DNA from 2 places in the Bacillus carboniphilus genome. Region 1 is predicted to be linked to the other one. Evidence: a T-box and tRNA genes for the amino acid it is inferred to sense, from the RefSeq annotation. Region 1 holds a T-box; the other holds one or more tRNA genes.
The links. The T-box of region 1 lies ahead of argS (arginine--tRNA ligase). A T-box ahead of a tRNA ligase gene usually reads a tRNA of that ligase, here a tRNA-Arg.
Positions count from the first base shown of each region.

Region 2: it has a tRNA-Arg gene. The T-box ahead of argS (arginine--tRNA ligase) is inferred to sense a tRNA for this amino acid. The anticodon was not compared.

Region 1 covers NZ_CP129013.1:719,925-736,491, forward strand. Annotated here, with positions in the region: gene LC087_RS03600 (Cof-type HAD-IIB family hydrolase) at 1-377, shown strand, start outside; gene def (peptide deformylase) at 623-1,174, opposite strand; gene LC087_RS19575 (YjcZ family sporulation protein) at 1,293-1,502, opposite strand; gene LC087_RS03610 (YkyA family protein) at 1,562-2,215, shown strand; partial or broken gene pdhA (pyruvate dehydrogenase (acetyl-transferring) E1 component subunit alpha) at 2,529-3,644, shown strand; gene LC087_RS03620 (alpha-ketoacid dehydrogenase subunit beta) at 3,648-4,625, shown strand; gene LC087_RS03625 (dihydrolipoamide acetyltransferase family protein) at 4,723-6,021, shown strand; gene lpdA (dihydrolipoyl dehydrogenase) at 6,025-7,437, shown strand; gene LC087_RS03635 (hypothetical protein) at 7,518-7,895, opposite strand; gene LC087_RS03640 (DUF1885 family protein) at 8,163-8,552, opposite strand; gene LC087_RS03645 (GapA-binding peptide SR1P) at 8,837-8,968, shown strand; partial or broken gene LC087_RS03650 (aminotransferase class I/II-fold pyridoxal phosphate-dependent enzyme) at 9,088-10,563, opposite strand; gene LC087_RS03655 (hypothetical protein) at 10,741-11,019, opposite strand; partial or broken gene LC087_RS03660 (NAD(P)H-dependent flavin oxidoreductase) at 11,297-12,251, shown strand; gene LC087_RS03665 (UPF0223 family protein) at 12,257-12,532, shown strand; T-box leader at 12,680-12,893, shown strand; partial or broken gene argS (arginine--tRNA ligase) at 12,940-14,635, shown strand; gene htpG (molecular chaperone HtpG) at 14,702-16,567, opposite strand, start outside.
Region 2 covers NZ_CP129013.1:2,785,215-2,789,934, forward strand. Annotated here, with positions in the region: rRNA gene LC087_RS14210 (23S ribosomal RNA) at 1-1,126, shown strand, start outside; rRNA gene rrf (5S ribosomal RNA) at 1,515-1,630, shown strand; tRNA gene LC087_RS14220 (tRNA-Val) at 1,634-1,709, shown strand; tRNA gene LC087_RS14225 (tRNA-Thr) at 1,921-1,996, shown strand; tRNA gene LC087_RS14230 (tRNA-Lys) at 2,009-2,084, shown strand; tRNA gene LC087_RS14235 (tRNA-Leu) at 2,096-2,178, shown strand; tRNA gene LC087_RS14240 (tRNA-Gly) at 2,188-2,262, shown strand; tRNA gene LC087_RS14245 (tRNA-Leu) at 2,277-2,365, shown strand; tRNA gene LC087_RS14250 (tRNA-Arg) at 2,370-2,446, shown strand; tRNA gene LC087_RS14255 (tRNA-Pro) at 2,451-2,527, shown strand; tRNA gene LC087_RS14260 (tRNA-Ala) at 2,545-2,620, shown strand; rRNA gene LC087_RS14265 (16S ribosomal RNA) at 2,724-4,282, shown strand; rRNA gene LC087_RS14270 (23S ribosomal RNA) at 4,458-4,720, shown strand, end outside.

The DNA.
Region 1 (16,567 bases):
TTCCTCATTATCATCAATCAAGTTCCATTTATCAAACGTTACTTTTTTGTCAAGATGGTGAGGAATTAGAATACAGACGAGATTATCAAGACTTTCATATTATTCGTTGGCACGAATATGCAACTGATATATTACCTATAGGTGGTTCAAAGGCAGAGGGAATTAAACATCTATTAGAGAGGCTGAAAATCCCTAAAGAAGATGTTTATGCTTTTGGTGATGGACTAAACGACCTTGAAATGATCGAATTTGTTGGAAATGGTGTGGCGATGGGAAATGCTGTTCTGGAGCTTAAAAATGTTGCTGATATGGTAACAAAACCTGTCGATGAACATGGAATTGAGTACGGATTAAAGAAGTTAGGGTTAATTGAATAACGTTTTTAAAAGAGTAAATGAACTTGTTAAAAGGGATGACAAATGATTGGTTGGCTCTTTTTATTTTTTTTTTTTTTTGAAAGGTTCAACTCTTTCGGAAAATGTTAAAAGTCTGAGTTCAATATTTAAAGGAACATATAGCGTTTTGTTAACGATTAAATTGAAAAGGTGTCCTATAGGGGGACACCTTTTCTATGTTGTTTCTGAATTTTTCATTTTAAGGTAAAAAATAAGTAGATGATAGTTTATTCAATTGCGTTCGCATTTTCTGGCTCGTGAAATGGATTTTCTTGATTAATATGATCGTAAAACATCACACCGTTTAAATGGTCTATTTCATGTTGCACAACAATGGCTATGTACCCTTTTAGACGAATATCGATAGGCTCTCCTTGTAGAGAAGTTGCTTTTACACGGATGCGCGCATAACGTGGAACATAGCCAGGGACTGTTCTGTTAACAGATAAGCAGCCTTCGCCCCCTTTTAAATAGGCTTTTTCCACAGAGTGGCTGATTATTTTCGGATTAATCATGGCATATTCATGCTCGTTTCCTTTTTCATCTGATGCTAAAACAGCAATCATTCTTTTAGGGATGTTGATTTGTGGTGCAGCAATTCCAACACCAGGTCTGAGGTTGTATTTTTGAGCGAGTTCATCGTCTTGGCTCATTTTTAAAAATTCCATCATCTTGGTTAATGTTTTTTTATCTTCATCAGAAGCAGGAAGAGGAATCTCTTTTGCTATTTCTCTTAAAGTTGGATGCCCTTCTTCAATAATGTCTTCCATTGTAATCATTTGACCACTCCTTTACTTACGTATAACTATTCCATTATATCGGCAATATGATTAAAACAGCAACTTACAATTATCTAAAAGGGATAGAGAGGGTCTCACTATCCCCATTTGAATATCATTAAGATAGGATGGTGAACCCGATGATCACCAATAAAATAAATAAGACAACAATTAATACAAATGTTTTTCCGTATCTTTCACTTATAGAATATGCGTAAGGATACTCGTAATGCCCATATGGATTATACATTAAACGATCACTGCTTCCTTTTGACTTGTGAGAACGTCTACTATAATGTATGGGATAGGGGCAAATGTGTATAGACATTCGTCTATATAAAGAAGGTAACAAAACATTGATGCTAAAAGGTAAGGGGATTTGTGAATATGAAAAAACGAATATATGTAGTTTTATTATTGTGTACTACCATGCTAATGAGTTGTGCAAACGATGATCCAGCAAAAGAAATTTACGATATTTTTGAACAAGTTGTTGCTATTGAAAAAGGATTTCAAGAGGAGCAAGAACCAAGGGTTGAATTAGAGAAGAAAGAAAACGAAATTTATAATAATCTTGTCGAACTTGGAAATGACCAACAAGAACAAATAGAGGAATTGTCTGATAAAGCCTTGACTAATATAAGTAAACGCGAGGAGATCTTACAATCAGAAATAGATAGTATTGAAGAGTCGAAAGAAGAGTTTTCTAAGGTTGAGGATAAAATTGATGAAATAGAAGAGGAGGACCAAACAGACCAATTACAAAAAACAATCGATATCATGAATCAACGTTATGAAGTTCATGACTCCCTAGCTACTCACTATCGAGAGGTCCTTAAACTTGAAGAAGAGCTTTACAACTTATTTAAACAAGAAGATGCTGCAATAGAAGAGATCGATGATGTCTTACAAAAAATAAATGGAAAGTATAAAGAGATCATTGAAGACAATCAACTTTTCAACGATTACACTCAACAGTATAATGAGGCAAAAATGAATTTCTATGAAATGATAGATTTACAGGTAATAGAAGAAGAATAAATAAACATAACTATAGTATAACAGAATCTTTTTGTGTACTAATACAGAAATTAAAAATAATTATATATATAAGATACAAATCATTTGACGCAGGGTTTTTGTATGATGTAAACTAAACAATGAGTTGATAGTTGTATTATTTTTTTTCTTTTTATTATTAGTACAGATCAACAAAATAAATAAGGTATTCAAACATTTTAGGTTGCTCTTGTGTCATATTATTGATTTTCGGGTAACCTATTGCTGTGAATAAGGGACTTTAGTTCAATTTATTGAACATTAAATGAATAAACGAAAGGATGAGATGGAACAGATGGCTGCTAAAACAAAAAAAGCGTTATTTGATAGCGAAAAGCAATTTAAAGATATTAGCAAGCAATTTGAAATGCTTCAAGTACTAAATGAAGCTGGTGAAATTGTCAATGAAGCGGCAATGCCGAATTTGACTGATGAGCAATTAACAAAATTAATGAAGAGAATGGTTTATACACGAGTATTAGACCAACGTTCGATTTCTTTAAATAGACAAGGGCGTTTAGGATTCTATGCACCAACAGCAGGACAAGAAGCTTCACAAATTGCTTCTCAATTTGCATTGGAAAAAGAAGACTTCATTTTACCTGGATATCGTGATGTACCACAATTAATTTGGCACGGACTTCCTTTATACCAAGCCTTTTTATTCTCACGCGGACATTATCAAGGGAACCAAATGCCTGAGGACTTAAATGCTCTTTCTCCACAAATCATTATAGGTGCTCAATATGTTCAAACCGCTGGAGTGGCACTTGGGCTGAAGAAGAGAGGAAAGAAAGCAGTAGCGATTACTTACACAGGTGATGGAGGAGTTCACAAGGTGATTTCTACGAAGGAATTAACTTCGCTGGTGCCTTTAAAGCCCCAGCAATCTTTGTTGTACAAAACAACCGTTTTGCAATTTCAACTCCAGTTGAAAAGCAATCTGCTGCTGAAACCATTGCCCAAAAAGCGGTTGCAGCCAGGAATCTATGGAATTCAAGTGGATGGTATGGATCCGTTAGCTGTTTATGCGGCTGTTTCAGATGCGAGAGAGCGTGCGATAAATGGTGAAGGACCGACCTTGATAGAAATGCTTACATATCGTTACGGACCTCATACAATGGCTGGAGATGATCCTACTCGTTATCGTACGAAAGACTTGGATAATGAATGGGAAGCCAAGGACCCAATTGTAAGACTAAGAACTTATTTAGAATCAAAAGGTCTTTGGACAGAGGAACAAGAAAACGAAGTGATCGAACAAGCAAAAGAAGAAATAAAAGAAGCGATCAAAAAGGCAGATGGGGCACCTAAACAGAAGGTAACCGATTTAATGAATATTATGTATGAAGAAATGCCAGCTTCTTTAAAAGAACAATTTGAAAAATATACAGAAAAGGAGTCGAAGTAAGCGATGGCGCAAATGACAATGATTCAAGCAATCACTGATGCGTTACGAACGGAGCTTAAAAACGATCCTAACGTATTAGTGTTTGGTGAAGATGTGGGAGTAAACGGTGGAGTTTTTCGCGCAACAGAAGGTTTGCAAAAAGAATTTGGAGAAGACAGAGTATTTGATACGCCCCTAGCGGAGTCAGGTATCGGTGGCTTAGCGATAGGTTTAGCTCTTCAAGATTACAGACCAGTACCAGAAATCCAGTTTTTTGGCTTCGTTTTTGAAGTAATGGACTCCATTTCAGGGCAAATGGCAAGAATGCGTTATCGCTCAGGTGGACGTTGGACTTCCCCAGTTACGATTCGTTCTCCATTTGGTGGTGGGGTTCATACACCAGAGCTTCATGCGGATAGTTTAGAAGGATTAATGGCTCAGCAACCTGGATTAAAAGTGGTTATTCCATCAACTCCGTATGATGCAAAAGGATTATTAATTTCATCTATTCGTGATAATGACCCAGTTATCTTTTTAGAGCATATGAAACTTTATCGTTCCTTTAGAGAAGAAGTTCCTGAAGAAGAATATACGTTACCACTTGGAAAAGCGGACGTGAAACGTGAAGGAACTGACTTAACGATTGTTTCCTATGGTGCCATGGTTCATGAATCATTAAAAGCAGCAGAAAAATTACAAGAAGAAGGATATTCTGTCGAAGTAATTGATTTACGTACAGTTTGTCCACTTGATATCGAAACGATTATCAAGTCTGTTGAAAAAACAAATCGTGCGATTGTTGTTCAAGAAGCACAAAAACAAGCTGGAATTGCAGCAAATGTTGTTGCTGAAATAAATGACCGCGCCATTTTAAGTTTAGAAGCTCCAGTTTTAAGAGTGACGGCTCCAGATACAGTCTATCCGTTTTCATCTGCTGAAGGTGTATGGTTACCTAATCACAAGGATGTACTTGAGACTGCGAAGAAAGTTCTTAATTTTTAACAATAATGATTTAGATATAAGGGTGTCTTAAATATGATCTACTCAAAGATCACATTTTTAGATACCCTCCTATCCAACTAATAGGAGGTCGAAAAGAGTGTCATTTGAATTTAAATTACCAGACATTGGTGAGGGAATTCACGAAGGTGAAATCGTTAAATGGTTTATTCAGCCAGGTCAAGAAATTGATGAAGATGATGTGCTAGCGGAAGTGCAAAATGATAAAGCAGTGGTAGAAATTCCTTCTCCTGTGAAAGGAAAAGTATTAGAATTAAAAGTGAGCGAAGGTGAAGTTGCAACTGTCGGTCAAGTTATCGTATCTTTTGATGCACCTGGTTACGAAGATTTACAATTTAAAGGTGGAGAAGAGGAAGAAGAGACTAAGCAGGAACCAGAAGGGGAAAAACAAGTAGAATCAACTCCTGAAGAGGAAAGCAAAGAAGAAGATTCCTCTCGTAGAGTGATTGCGATGCCTTCTGTACGAAAATATGCTCGCGATCATGGTGTGAATATCCAGAAAGTAACGGGATCTGGTGAAAATGGACGAGTATTAAAGGATGACATTGATACTTATTTATCTGGAGAATCTCATGATGTAACGAAAGAAACTCCAGAAAAAGAAGTAGAGATAGAAACTCCTAAAACAGAAGAAAAAGAAGCAGAACCTGTAAGTGCGCCAAAACTTGAAGGTGATTTCCCTGAAACACGTGAAAAGCTAAGTGGAATGAGAAAAGCTATCGCTAAAGCAATGGTGAACTCTAAACATACGGCTCCTCACGTTACATTAATGGATGAAGTAGATGTAACAAATCTTGTGGCGCATCGCAAAGCCTTTAAACAAGTAGCTGCTGATCAAGGAGTTAAACTTACTTATTTACCTTACGTTGTAAAAGCGTTAACATCTGCATTGAAAAAATATCCTATGTTAAATACTTCTCTTGATGACAACACAGATGAAGTTGTTCAAAAACATTATTATAATATCGGGATTGCTGCTGATACAGATAAAGGATTATTAGTACCTGTTGTAAAGCATGCAGATAGTAAAGCAATTTTTGAAATCTCAGGCGAAATAAATGAACTTGCGACAAAAGCTCGAGATGGCAAGCTTCAATCTGCAGAGATGAAAGGTGCATCCTGTACGATCACCAATATTGGTTCAGCTGGTGGACAATGGTTTACTCCTGTAATTAATCATCCTGAAGTCGCAATTTTAGGTATTGGACGCATTGCAGAGAAACCAGTTGTTAATGACGGTGAGATTGTTGTAGCTCCAGTATTAGCTTTATCATTAAGCTTTGACCACCGTATGATTGATGGTGCGACAGCACAAAATGCGCTAAATCATATTAAACGTTTGCTTAATGATCCACAATTAATTTTAATGGAGGCATAATAAATGGTTGTAGGAGATTTTCCGATTGAAACAGATACGCTCGTTGTTGGCGCAGGTCCAGGGGGATATGTAGCGGCTATTCGTGCTGCACAATTAGGTCAAAAAGTGACAATTGTAGAAAAAGGAGAACTAGGTGGAGTATGTCTTAACGTAGGTTGTATTCCTTCTAAAGCTTTAATTTCTGCAGGTCATCGCTATGCACATGCAAAACACTCTGAAGACATAGGGATTACTGCTGAAAATGTAAAAGTAGATTTCACAAAGGTTCAAGAATGGAAAATGAGTGTTGTAAATAAGTTAACGGGTGGAGTAGATGGTCTTTTAAAAGGAAATAAAGTTGATATCGTGAAAGGTGAAGCTTATTTCGTAGATGAGAACACAGTACGTGTGATGGATGAAAACTCTGCTCAAACATATAAGTTTAAGAATGCAATTATAGCAACTGGTTCACGCCCAATTGAAATTCCTAACTTTAAGTTTTCGAAGCGCGTAATTGATTCTACAGGTGCATTAAACTTAAAGGAAATTCCGAAGAAGCTAGTTGTCATTGGTGGCGGATATATCGGAACCGAACTTGGTACAGCATATGCTAATTTTGATACAGAAGTTGTTATATTAGAAGCTGCTGATGATATATTATCAGGTTTTGAAAAACAAATGAGTTCAATAGTGAAGCGTAACCTGAAGAAAAAAGGGAACGTCGAAATCTTTACGAAAGCCATGGCTAAAGGTGTTCAAGAGTCAGAAGATGGCGTAGTTATAACATATGAAGTGAATGGAAAAGAAGAAACAGTTGAAGCGGATTATGTTCTCGTTACGGTTGGAAGAAAAGCGAATACGGATGAACTTGGATTAGATCAAGTCGGTGTTGAAATGTCTGAAAGAGGAATTGTAAACATTGATAAACAATGTCGTACGAGTGTTTCAAGCATTTATGCTATTGGAGATATTGTTGAAGGACCACCTCTAGCTCATAAAGCATCTTATGAAGGGAAAATTGCGGCAGAAGCGATTGCTGGAGAAGCTTCCGAAATCGACTATCATGGAATACCTGCAGTTGTGTTTTCTGAGCCGGAATTAGCTTCAGTTGGGTATACAGAAAGAGAAGCACAAGATTTAGGTTTAGATGTAGCTACTTCTAAGTTCCCGTTTGCAGCTAACGGCCGTGCGCTTTCTTTAAATTCAACAGATGGATTCTTAAAGCTTGTAACTCGTAAAGAAGATGGGCTTTTAATTGGTGCGCAAATTGCGGGACCTAACGCATCTGACATGATTGCGGAATTAGGATTAGCGATTGAAGCTGGTATGACAGCAGAAGATATTGCTCTAACCATTCATGCTCATCCTACTCTTGGTGAAATCACCATGGAAGCAGCAGAGGTTGCTATTGGGAACCCTGTTCATATTATAAAATAATCACAAAAAAGGCAGAAACTTAAGTTTCTGCCTTTTTTGTCATATAGTCAAACGTAGCTCGTATAAAGTTATACGAATTCTCATTTATTACTTTCTATTTGTGATTCTTTTTCTGGGACAAGTATTTGCTGCACTTTTTCAATAATTTCTTTTTCTTCTTTTATCTCACCTCTTATTTTTACAAGGACTTCTTCATTTTTTACAACGTATAAAGAAGGAAAGGTCTTTACATGGTAAGGGTCTTCTTCTAATTGATTTTCATAAAAAATTTCAATACTTACTTCTTTAGGGTATTGATCTTTTATGTCAATTAGAGCTTCGTCATAAACTATATTATCGTGACTATCTGAACGATAATAAACAATTTCATGAGTGTCGTTCGTTTTAGCAAGTTTTTGATCGTTGCAGCCTGATAAAATAATAGCTATGGCAATCAAAGGGATAAAAAAACGGTCCATGCGTGATTCACCTCATTTAATCTATCCAATCATCCTAGTATATGTATATCGAAGCATGTTATCTTAAAGAAAACAAAAATTTATATAATAATATGGAATAGTGATAAACGTAAAAAATAAAAAGCTTTTTGCTTATTAATACGTTCCTATTTGGATGCTTGTAATCCAATTTTACCATGTTTTCTACAAAATCCTTTTTTTGTAACCTATTTGTTACAAAAATGATAAGATTTTATCGTTTTTTGAATAGTGAAAGATATAACAATATCACATGTAATCACGAATGGTCCTCCCATTAAATAAAACGATTTTGCCTTTTAATTTTTTCCCAATAATCTTAATAAGCTCATTTGCTTTTCCTTTATCTGCAAAAGTAGACTCTTCCGTTAATGTAAATTGAATCATATGGCCAGTTTGATTTCTTTTAGGAGAAAGTTCTATGAAGATTTTTTTATATGGAAGGGATGTAGCTTCTAGAATAATTTGATCAGTATGACTTATTTTAATGGTGTATGGAAACGCACGAGGTTCATATTCCCAGTTTAACTGTTTACTTAGTTTATTTGTTATTTCTTTGTAGTGGTGTAGTAATTCTGTAATCTTATTAATTGTTACAGTTTCATTATGATCACAAAGCATAATGTAGGATTGCTGCATAGGTTGACACCTACTCTCATTTTAATAGTTTCATTGTAATACAATGGAAATTATTATTCAATTAATACAGCCTGTAAACTTTACTGTTCCATTTATTATAATGAGGTTTCACTTGTATTTTATCGATAAACGTGCGCTTCCGCTTTTCCTTTAATGTGTTATACAATTTGGGCTTGACGAAGTAAATGTGATACATTATTATATAGTTAAAGTTAAATAGTGTTGTAGGTCAGTCGTTTGAGAGGAAAAATAGTAATCTAAAAAGTGGTAAAGGGGTAGATGGAATGGGAACGATTGTTTGTCAACATTGTAATAGCACGGTTAGTCATTTTGAAGATGAAAAAGTAACGGTTCTTTATGGGAAATGTGAAGACAGTCATGACCAATGTGTCGAAACTCACGTTGACGAGTTATAAAGCAAAAAATTTTCAGGGTCAAACAAAGGGAAGAGAAGCATTCAGCCACTAAAAGTTGAATGCTTCTTATTTTTTAATAGATCCTAGTTGTCCTCGTTAGACGCGCGCTTGCGCCTTTCTTATTTTATTGCTCTATGTTCTTTGATCACTTTTAAATGATTTAACGAGGGGTCTTCGGGACCTTGAACAGGTAGTCCCGCTTGAATGTTTTCTTTTATATAGTTTAAGTTATCCTCTGTAATGATTTCTCCTGGAATAAAAATTGGGATTCCAGGCGGATAAACCATTATAAACTCAGCAATAATTCTTCCAGCTGATTGTTCAAAAGGAATACTCTCAGTTTCTGCATAAAAAGCATCTCTAGGTGTTAAAGAGAGAACGGGAATATCAGGGGGAGCAACACCTTTGTTTTTCTCTGTTCCATTGAGGGCTGAATATTTTCCTTAGAAAGTTTAGCTAAGGCTTCAACTAATACCTCTGTGTCCTCTTTACGGTCTCCTGGAGTGATAATACATAAAATATTGTAAAGGTCAGATAGCTCTACCTCGATATTATATTTTTCTCGCAACCATATCTCGACATCATAACCTGTTATGCCAAGCTCTTTCACAGATATAATGAGCTTAGTAGGATCATAATCATGAGCTGCTCTCTTCTGAAGAATCTCTTCTCCAATACAATTAATTAAAGGGATTTGATTAATTTTCGTTCTCGTATTATTTGCTAAAGAGATTGTTTGATCGAGTAATTCTTTTCCTTCAATTGCAAGTCTTCGTCTTGCTACATCTAAAGATGCTAAAAGTAAATACGATGTTGAAGTTGTTGTTAACATACTTAAAATGGCTTGAACACGTTCGGGAGTGACAAACCCTTCTTTAATATTCAATACTGAACTTTGTGTCATAGATCCACCGAGTTTGTGAACACTCGTGGCAGCCATATCGGCTCCTGCTTGCATGGCTGATAAGGGCAATTGATCATGAAAATGAATATGAACTCCATGTGCTTCATCAACAAGTACCGGGATATTATATTCATGAGCAAGCTCAACAATTCTTTTTAAATTGGCAGATACACCAAAATAGGTTGGATTAATTACTAATAAGCCTTTTGCATCAGGGTTTTGCTTAAGAGATTTTTCAACGGCATCTATCGTAATTCCATGTGAGATGCCTAATTCATCATCAATTTCTGGATGTATGAAGATAGGGATTGCCCCTGAAAAAACAATAGCGGACATGACCGATTTGTGGACATTTCTTGGAACGATGATTTTGTCCCCAGGTCCGCAAACCGTCATGACCATCGTCATAATCGCGCCGCTTGTTCCTTGTACAGAAAAAAAATGAGTAGTCTGCACCAAATGCTTCCGCAGCTAGCGTTTGAGCTTCCTTGATCATCCCATGTGGTGCATGAAGATCATCTAAAGGACCAATATTTATTAAATCCATTGCAAGAGCATTTTCCCCGATAAATTCTGTAAATTGAGGGTCCATCCCTGCACCTTTTTTATGTCCAGGAATATGGAACTGAATCGGATTTTTGTTTATATGTTGTAAAAGCCCTGTAAATAAGGGTGTTTCGTATTGTGACAATTATTTTCCCACCTTCTAATAGTAAAAACATTTCTTGATCTTATTGTTGATAAATAACTTTAAACAATGCATCAATTAAAAGCAAAAGAATTATAGCATTTTCACCTATCAATTGAAAAGAAGAAAAAATAAAAAAGCCCTGGTTATTGGGCAAAGAGGTGATATTTAAAAGAATAATTATTTCATTTCATACAATTTTGTTAATAATTCTTCATGAACTCCTTGCTTAACTAAAGACATGGATAAATGTCTATAATCAAATGTGTTTTCTGTGAAAATTTTCTTTAATTGATTTTCAAAATCATAAAGGCATATATCCGCTTGTTTTAACTCTTCAAATGATAAAAGAGAATCTTCAATTATTTTCTTGTCTTCTTCAGAAAACTTCTGATCTTTTGAATCCTTAGTCAAATATTTGTGTTCAAAAATTGTCAGGACAGACAATAATACATTCACTTGTTCCTCCGTGATATTATGAGTTAAGACAAAAGTATAGAAGGGGAAGGATTTATTTTTATTCATCATGTGTAGCAACCTGATTTGATATCTTAAAAGTTTTATTTCTTCTTGTATATTCATTAAACCACCCTTTTTAGGTACATTCTTCATTAGAGTTTAAAATAGTACTCTACTTGTACTTATTTTATGAAGTATATTTGGATATATGACTTTTTGACCGACAAAGGAAATAGAATAATATGTGAAGAAGATTAATTGGAGAGGTGATTTATGAATGTGGAATACAAGAATTACCAAATTACTAAATATTAAATATCCGATTGTTCAAGAGGGCCTTGCCTATTTAGCCTATTCAGAATTAGCTTCAGCCGTTAGTAAAGCAGGTGGACTTGGGCAAATAACAGCCATGTCTTTAGGATCGCCTGACTTATTAAGAAAAGAAATTAATAGAGTAAGAGAGAAAACAAACAATCCATTTGGCGTTAACTTTGCAATTGGACAACATGGTCGACCTTATCAACATTTACTGGAGGCAGCGATTAATGAGGAAGTACCAGTAATTAGTATGACTGGTGGAAACCCAGCTTCTATTTTAAAAGAATTAGAGAAAACAACCATAAAGAAACTCGTCTTAGTTTCATCAAAAAAGACAAGCACAGAAAGCAGAGCAACTAGGAGCGGACGCTGTAATGGTTGTTGGTCAAGAGGGAGGAGGACATTTAGGAAGAGATGATACTGGGACGTTTGTACTCATTCCTCAAGTAGTCGATGCCGTTTCAATTCCGGTGATTGCTTCGGGAGGGATTGGAGATGGTAGGGGTCTCCTTGCAGCGTTTGCTCTTGGGGCTGAAGGAATAGAGATGGGTACAAGATTTATTGCAACAAAAGAATGTATTCATGCGCATCAATTATATAAAGAGACACTAGTGAATGGGGATGAGAGAGATACCGTCGTGATTAAAAGATCTTTAGGAACACCGGCACGAGCCATTAAAAATCAATGGACGGAAAAAATTATTGACTTTGAAACTAAAAACTCTAGTTATGAAGAAATAAAAGAGTACATTAGTGGAGAACGTAATAAAACCTACATATATGATGGTAAAATAGAGGAAGGCTTCGCATGGGCAGGACAAGTATTGGGTCTTATCCACGATATTCCCACTGTTCATACACTTATTGAAACAATGATCAAAAAAGCGGAGTCGATAAAAGACGAATGGAAGTGAAATAAATGAAAAAAGATTATTCCTATCCGATTGATTTTGAATGGACGACAGATGAGGTGATTGATGTGGTCACATTTTTCGAAGCGATTGAAAAGGCGTATGAAACAGGGATACAACGGGAAAAGTTAATGAATCTCTATAAAAAATTTAAAAAAATCGTTCCAAGTAAAGCAGAGGAAAAAAAGATTACGAACCAATTTGAAGAGGAAAGTGGTTTTTCTACTTATCGTGTAGTAGAAAAGGCAAGAAAAATGAATGATGGAGAACTGATTTCCATGTGATTCAAGATTAAGAAACAACATCAAAACTCAAGGTAGAGAATTAACCATAATTTTATTATGTTAACTTATTTGAACTACTTGAACATAAAAAATAACTTGTCAGACTTGCTTTCTTGTTGTAAGATTAACCATAAAATAATTACATACATTCATTCATTGATAAAGAGAGTAGTTAATGGAAAAGGAAGTTATAGCGAATTAGGGGTGGTGAGAGCCTAATGCTTCCTCATTAATGAAGCGCACTTTGGAGAAGTATCCTTGAAATGTGTAGAGGATGCCGGGTCATACTCGTTACGTATTTGAAGCTGGTTCACATGGAACAACTAGAGTGGTACCGCGGGAGCAAACTCTCGTCTCTTAATTAAATTTAAGAGGCGGGGGTTTTTTTAATTTAAAGGAGGATTATGATGGAACAGTTTAAACTAGAATTGGCAAAAATCATTCACAGTAAGATAGAGAATCACGTTACTCCTAATGAAGTTTTATCACTTATTGAAAGACCTAAAAATTCACAACATGGAGATTTAGCTTTTCCTTGTTTTTCTTTATCTAAAAAATTTAAAAAAGCACCTTCCGTCATCGCAGAGGAATTAAAGGAAAGTATTGCTTCCCCATTATTTAATGAACTCGAAGTGGTAGGTCCTTATTTAAATGTATTTTTGAACAAGAAATTAGTAGCTGAGCAAACGCTAAATGAAATCCGATACAAAAAATCGAGCTACGGTAATCAAAATTTCGGGGAAAATCAAACGATTACGATCGATATGTCCTCTCCGAATATTGCGAAGCCTTTTTCAATGGGGCACTTACGTTCTACTGTTATAGGTAATTCTATTTCTTTAATCCTAGAGAAATGTGGCTTTAAACCCTTTAAAATTAATTATATAGGGGATTGGGGAACACAATTCGGAAAGTTGATGTATGCATATCGAAAGTGGGGAACAGAAGAAGAGGTCAAAAAGAATCCGATTCAAGAACTATTCAATTTGTATGTGAAATTTCATGATGAAGCGGAAAAAAATGAGGGGTTAGCTTGTGAGGGGAGAAGCTGGTTTAAAAAACTAGAAGAGGGGGATTATGAGGCGGTTGAGTTATGGAAATGGTTTAGAGAAGAGTCATTAAAAGAATTTGAAAAAATATACAAACTATTGAATGTTCATTTTGACTCTTGTGCTGGTGAATCCTTTTACAATGATAAAATGGAACGTATTGTTCGTTTACTGGATGAAAAGGGGTTATTAGAAGAATCTGACTCAGCTATGGTAGTAAAACTTGAAGAAGAAGACCTCCCCCCCATGTTTAATTAAAAAGTCAGATGGTGCGACTCTCTATGCGACTCGAGACATTGCAGCAGCTCTATATAGAAAAGAACAGTATCAATTTTATCAGTCAATATATGTAGTGGGACATGAACAGAGCTTACATTTTAAGCAAATAGAGGTAGTTTTAAATAAGATGGGATACCGTTGGTCAGAGGATCTCATTCATATTCCTTTCGGTTTAATTTTAAAAAACGGAAAAAAGATGTCGACTCGTAAAGGTAAAGTTGTTTTGTTTGAAGAAGTGTTAAATCAATCAATTAATATGACCTTAAAAAATATTGAAGAAAAAAATCCGCAACTGGAAAATAAAGAAGAGGTTGCAAAAATGGTTGGAGTAGGGGCCATTGTTTTTCATGATCTAAAAAATTTCCGCTTAAATGATGTAGAGTTTTCTTTAGAAGATATGGTTCGATTTGATGGAGAAACAGGACCATATGTACAATATACATACGCTCGAGGTTGTTCTATTTTACGAAAAGCCCATTGGCATCTAGAAACATTCACTATAGAGAGTATGAATGGTTGGAACGATGAATGGCCTATCATTACTTTATTAACCGAGTTTCCTAGTGTTGTTCACAAGGCTTATGAGATCTATGACCCTTCCCGAATTGCGAAGTATATCATTGATCTTTCACAAGCGTTCAACAAATATTATGGAAAAGTGAACATTTTACATTCGGAAAACAAACAGACGAAGTTACTAGTTGTATATGCAGTGACAGTGGTCCTGAAAGAAGGGCTAAGATTATTAGGAATTCAAGCACCTGAAAAAATGTAGAGGTGTAATATGAAAAGCAAAGGGTGCACAACAGTTGCACCCTTTGCTTGTAAGTTTTAATGTTGCTTATTCCATAATTTCGCAAATGTTATTTGTGAAGGAAACAGGATCTTCCAATGGTAACCCTTCAATTAAAAGCGCTTGATTATATAAAATGTTTGTATAAAGCTCGAATTTTTGCTTGTCGTTTTTAAAAGTATCTTTTAGCGCACCAAATACTTTATGATTCAAGTTTATTTCAAGAACCTTATCGGCTTTCATATTCGGATTATCAGGCATGGATTGCATAATTTTTTCCATTTCAATCGAGATTTGTCCTTCTGTTGATAAACAAACAGGGTGGCTCTTTAGTCGTTTTGAAGCTTTTACCTCTTTTACTTTAGTAGATAGAACGGATTTCATCTCACTGAACAATTCTTCATTTTGATCTTTTTCTTCTTCATCCTCAACGATTTCATCCGCTTCAATTCCTAAATCACCGCTTGAAACAGATTTGAATTCTTTCTCTTTATATCTTCCTAAAACGTTGATGGCAAACTCGTCGACGTCATCAATGAAGTATAAAATTTCAAATCCTTTATCTTTTACAAGTTCTGTTTGGGGCAATTTATCAATTCGTTCATATGTTTCACCAGAGGCGAAATAAATGTACTTTTGTTCTTCTGGCATTCTTGAAACATATTCATCTAGTGTTACTAGTTCTTTTTCTTTAGAAGAATAAAACATGATTAAATCTTGGAGATCATCTTTATTCGCTCCAAAATCACTGTAAATCCCATATTTCAACTGTCTTCCGAACGATTCAAAGAAATCAAGGTAGCTGTCTCTCTCATCTTTTTGCAAAGAAAGGAGTTGGCTTTTAATTTTCTTTTTAATGTTTTTAGCAATCAATTTTAACTGGCGATCATGTTGCAAAATTTCTCTTGAAATATTGAGAGATAGGTCTTCAGAATCCACCATTCCTTTTACGAAACTAAAGTAATCTGGAAGAAGATCAGGACATTTCTCCATAATTAACACGCCATTAGAGTAAAGTTCTAATCCTTTTTCAAACTCTTTTGTGTAATAGTTATAAGGTGTTTCTTTCGGAATGTATAAAATAGATTGGTAACGAACCGCACCATCAACGCTAATGTGAACATGTTTTAAAGGTTTATCAAAACCATAATGTTTTTCAGAATAGAAATTTTCATAATCTTCATCTGTTAATTCGCTTTTGTTTTTTCTCCAAATCGGGACCATGCTATTGACGGTTTGTTCTTCTTGCACCTTCTCATACTCATCTTCGCTACCTTCTTTTAGTTTGCTTTCTGTAACTTCCATCTTAATTGGGTAACGAATAAAATCAGAATATTTTTTAACAATAGATTTAATTCGGTATTCCTCTAAGTAGTCATCAAATTCTTCCTCTTCACTATTTTCTTTAATTTTCAAAGTGATTTCAGTACCAACATCCACTTTTTCACAGCCTTCTATGGTATAACCATCGATTCCATGAGAATGCCATTTGTACGCTTGCTCACTACCTAAAGCCTTTGTTATGACCGTAACCTCGTCAGCAACCATAAAGGAGGAATAAAACCCAACGCCAAATTGACCGATAATGTCGTAGCCGTCTTTTATCTCATTTTCGTTTTTAAATGAGAAGGTACCACTTTTTGCAATGACCCCAAGGTTATTTTGAAGCTCCTCTTCAGTCATTCCAATACCTGTATCTGTAATGGTTAACAGTCTGTTTTCTTTATCAATCGTAAGTTTTATGTAGTAATCATCTTTTTTAAATTCGATCGTGTCATCTGTTAACGCCTTGTAGTAGATCTTGTCAATCGCATCACTAGCGTTTGAGATTAATTCTCTAAGAAAAATTTCTCGATGTGAATAAATTGAATTAATCATCAATTCTAAAAGTCTTTTTGATTCAGCCTCAAATTG
Region 2 (4,720 bases), 1.5 Mb from region 1:
ACTGTTTAGCAAAAACACAGGTCTCTGCGAAGCCGTAAGGCGAAGTATAGGGGCTGACGCCTGCCCGGTGCTGGAAGGTTAAGGGGAGCGCTTAGCGTAAGCGAAGGTGTGAACCGAAGCCCCAGTAAACGGCGGCCGTAACTATAACGGTCCTAAGGTAGCGAAATTCCTTGTCGGGTAAGTTCCGACCCGCACGAAAGGCGCAACGATCTGGGCACTGTCTCAACGAGAGACTCGGTGAAATTATAGTACCTGTGAAGATGCAGGTTACCCGCGACAGGACGGAAAGACCCCGTGGAGCTTTACTGTAGCCTGATATTGAATGTTGGTACAGCTTGTACAGAATAGGTAGGAGCCATAGAAGCCGGAGCGCTAGCTTCGGTGGAGGCGTCTTTGGGATACTACCCTGGCTGTATTGACCTTCTAACCCGCACCCGTCATCCGGGTGGGAGACAGTGTCAGGTGGGCAGTTTGACTGGGGCGGTCGCCTCCTAAAAAGTAACGGAGGCGCCCAAAGGTTCCCTCAGAATGGTTGGAAATCATTCGTAGAGTGTAAAGGCACAAGGGAGGCGACTGCGAGACCTACAAGTCGAGCAGGGACGAAAGTCGGGCTTAGTGATCCGGTGGTTCCGCATGGAAGGGCCATCGCTCAACGGATAAAAGCTACCCCGGGGATAACAGGCTTATCTCCCCCAAGAGTCCACATCGACGGGGAGGTTTGGCACCTCGATGTCGGCTCATCGCATCCTGGGGCTGTAGTCGGTCCCAAGGGTTGGGCTGTTCGCCCATTAAAGCGGTACGCGAGCTGGGTTCAGAACGTCGTGAGACAGTTCGGTCCCTATCCGTCGTGGGCGCAGGAAATTTGAGAGGAGCTGTCCTTAGTACGAGAGGACCGGGATGGACGCACCGCTGGTGTACCAGTTGTCTTGCCAAAGGCATCGCTGGGTAGCTATGTGCGGAAGGGATAAGTGCTGAAAGCATCTAAGCATGAAGCCCCCCTCAAGATGAGATTTCCCATCTAGCAATAGAGTAAGATCCCTGAAAGATGATCAGGTTGATAGGTTCGAGGTGGACGTGTGGTGACACATGGAGCTGACGAATACTAATCGATCGAGGACTTAACCACACACATGCGATTCTTGTCACACTTCGTTATTTAGTTTTGAAAGAATGAATTTTCTTTTGAAAAAAACGCTTGATATTATCTTAAAAATAAGTATAATATATTTTGTCCCTCTAAAATGGGACAAGGGTTTTGAGAGGCAAATAGTTTGAGAAATCAACTGAGGAAACCGAGGAGCATACTCCAGTACGTGACGACGTTGACGAAAGAAGATGACAAAAAAAATGCGCCTATTCAAAAGAAACCTACATAAGAAATAAAAGGGTTTTGAGAAACAAGCAGTTTGAGGAATCAACTGAGGAAACCGAGGAGGTAACTCCAGTACGTGACGACGTTGACGAAAGAAGATGACAAAAAAATGTGCCGTTTATCAAAAGCCGTAAACCCTATGTTTGGTGACGATAGCAAAGAGGTCACACCCGTTCCCATGCCGAACACGGAAGTTAAGCTCTTTAGCGCCGATGGTAGTTGGGGGTCTCCCCCTGTGAGAGTAGGACGTTGCCAAGCATTGGAGGATTAGCTCAGCTGGGAGAGCACTTGCCTTACAAGCAAGGGGTCGGCGGTTCGATCCCGTCATCCTCCACCATTTAAAATGAAATTGTTATCTGATAATATTTAAAACAAAGACCGTAAGGTCTGGCTATATACGCCGGTGTAGCTCAACTGGTAGAGCACGACCGAATAGGCTTCATAGAGTAAGCTTCAGCATACCGACTGAACAACATCTTGAATAAACTAATAGAAGTCGGGATGACGTTTTAAGAAAGAAAAATCAAATAATAGTTCACTTTTTATACGCCGGTGTAGCTCAATTGGTAGAGCAACTGACTTGTAATCAGTAGGTTGGGGGTTCAAGTCCTCTTGCCGGCACCACGAGTTTTTTTAGAGCCATTAGCTCAGTTGGTAGAGCATCTGACTTTTAATCAGAGGGTCGAAGGTTCGAGTCCTTCATGGCTCACCATTTTGAATTTCGCGGGTGTGGCGGAACTGGCAGACGCGCTAGACTTAGGATCTAGTGTCCTTGTGACGTGGGGGTTCGACTCCCTTCACCCGCATTATGATACGCGGAAGTAGTTCAGTGGTAGAACACCACCTTGCCAAGGTGGGGGTCGCGGGTTCGAATCCCGTCTTCCGCTCCAAGATCATTCCCCATGCCGGGGTGGTGGAATTGGCAGACACACAGGACTTAAAATCCTGCGGTAGGTGACTACCGTGCCGGTTCAAGTCCGGCCCTCGGCACCATTTAGCGCCCGTAGCTCAATTGGATAGAGCGTTTGACTACGGATCAAAAGGTTAGGGGTTCGACTCCTCTCGGGCGCGCCATTAGCGGGAAGTAGCTCAGCTTGGTAGAGCACATGGTTTGGGACCATGGGGTCGCAGGTTCGAATCCTGTCTTCCCGACCATGATTAAATTATATAATGGGGCCTTAGCTCAGCTGGGAGAGCGCCTGCCTTGCACGCAGGAGGTCAGCGGTTCGATCCCGCTAGGCTCCACCAAAAATGATCTTTGAAAACTAAACAAACCAAAAGCGTCAAATTTTTTTGAAACAACCATGAGTTAGCAAACTCATAAAATGATCAGATTGAATCTGACACCATTTTATCGGAGAGTTTGATCCTGGCTCAGGACGAACGCTGGCGGCGTGCCTAATACATGCAAGTCGAGCGGACTTGATGGAAAGCTTGCTTTCCATCAAGTTAGCGGCGAACGGGTGAGTAACACGTGGGCAACCTGCCTGTAAGACGGGGATAACTCCGGGAAACCGGGGCTAATACCGGATAAACCTTAAGACTACCTAGTCTAAAGTTGAAAGGTGGCTTTTAGCTATCGCTTACAGATGGGCCGCGGCGCATTAGCTAGTTGGTGAGGTAACGGCTCACCAAGGCGACGATGCGTAGCCGACCTGAGAGGGTGATCGGCCACACTGGGACTGAGACACGGCCCAGACTCCTACGGGAGGCAGCAGTAGGGAATCTTCCGCAATGGACGAAAGTCTGACGGAGCAACGCCGCGTGAGTGAAGAAGGTTTTCGGATCGTAAAGCTCTGTTGTTAGGGAAGAACAAGTATCGTTCGAATAGGGCGGTACCTTGACGGTACCTAACCAGAAAGCCACGGCTAACTACGTGCCAGCAGCCGCGGTAATACGTAGGTGGCAAGCGTTGTCCGGAATTATTGGGCGTAAAGCGCGCGCAGGCGGTTCTTTAAGTCTGATGTGAAATCTCGCGGCTCAACCGCGAGCGGTCATTGGAAACTGGGGAACTTGAGTGCAGAAGAGGAGAGTGGAATTCCACGTGTAGCGGTGAAATGCGTAGAGATGTGGAGGAACACCAGTGGCGAAGGCGACTCTCTGGTCTGTAACTGACGCTGAGGCGCGAAAGCGTGGGGAGCGAACAGGATTAGATACCCTGGTAGTCCACGCCGTAAACGATGAGTGCTAAGTGTTAGAGGGTTTCCGCCCTTTAGTCTTTGCGACAAACGCATTAAGCACTCCGCCTGGGGAGTACGGTCGCAAGACTGAAACTCAAAGGAATTGACGGGGACCCGCACAAGCGGTGGAGCATGTGGTTTAATTCGAAGCAACGCGAAGAACCTTACCAGGTCTTGACATCCTTCGCTACTTCTAGAGATAGAAGGTTCCCTTTCGGGGGACGAAGTGACAGGTGGTGCATGGTTGTCGTCAGCTCGTGTCGTGAGATGTTGGGTTAAGTCCCGCAACGAGCGCAACCCTTGATCTTAGTTGCCAGCATTCAGTTGGGCACTCTAAGGTGACTGCCGGTGACAAACCGGAGGAAGGTGGGGATGACGTCAAATCATCATGCCCCTTATGACCTGGGCTACACACGTGCTACAATGGATGGAACAAAGGGCAGCGAAGCTGCAAAGTGAAGCCAATCCCAAAAATCCATTCTCAGTTCGGATTGTAGGCTGCAACTCGCCTACATGAAGCCGGAATCGCTAGTAATCGCGGATCAGCATGCCGCGGTGAATACGTTCCCGGGTCTTGTACACACCGCCCGTCACACCACGAGAGTTTGTAACACCCGAAGTCGGTAGGGTAACCCTTTTAGGGAGCCAGCCGCCTAAGGTGGGACAGATGATTGGGGTGAAGTCGTAACAAGGTAGCCGTATCGGAAGGTGCGGCTGGATCACCTCCTTTCTAAGGAAAACTGTCTCTTTCGAGACAAAAACGTAAGGACGCTTCTTGGTTTGTTTAGTTTTGAGAGATCATCTCTCAAACAGAAAGACTTCGTTCTTTGAAAATTAAATAACGAAATGACAAGACATCAAAATTGTGATTTATGACTTTTAAAGTCGATGTAATAAATTCTAACGGTTAAGTTAGAAAGAGCGCACGGTGGATGCCTTGGCACTAGGAGCCGATGAAGGACGGGACTAACGCCGAAACGCTTCGGGGGGAGCCTGTAAGTAAGCTTTGATCCGGAGATATCCGAATGGGGAAACCCCCTACTCGTAATGGAGTAGGATCCATATCTGAATACATAGGATATGGAAGGCACACCCGGGGAACTGAAACATCTAAGTACCCGGAGGAGAGGAAAGCAAATGCGATTTCCTGAGTAGCGGCGAGCGAAAC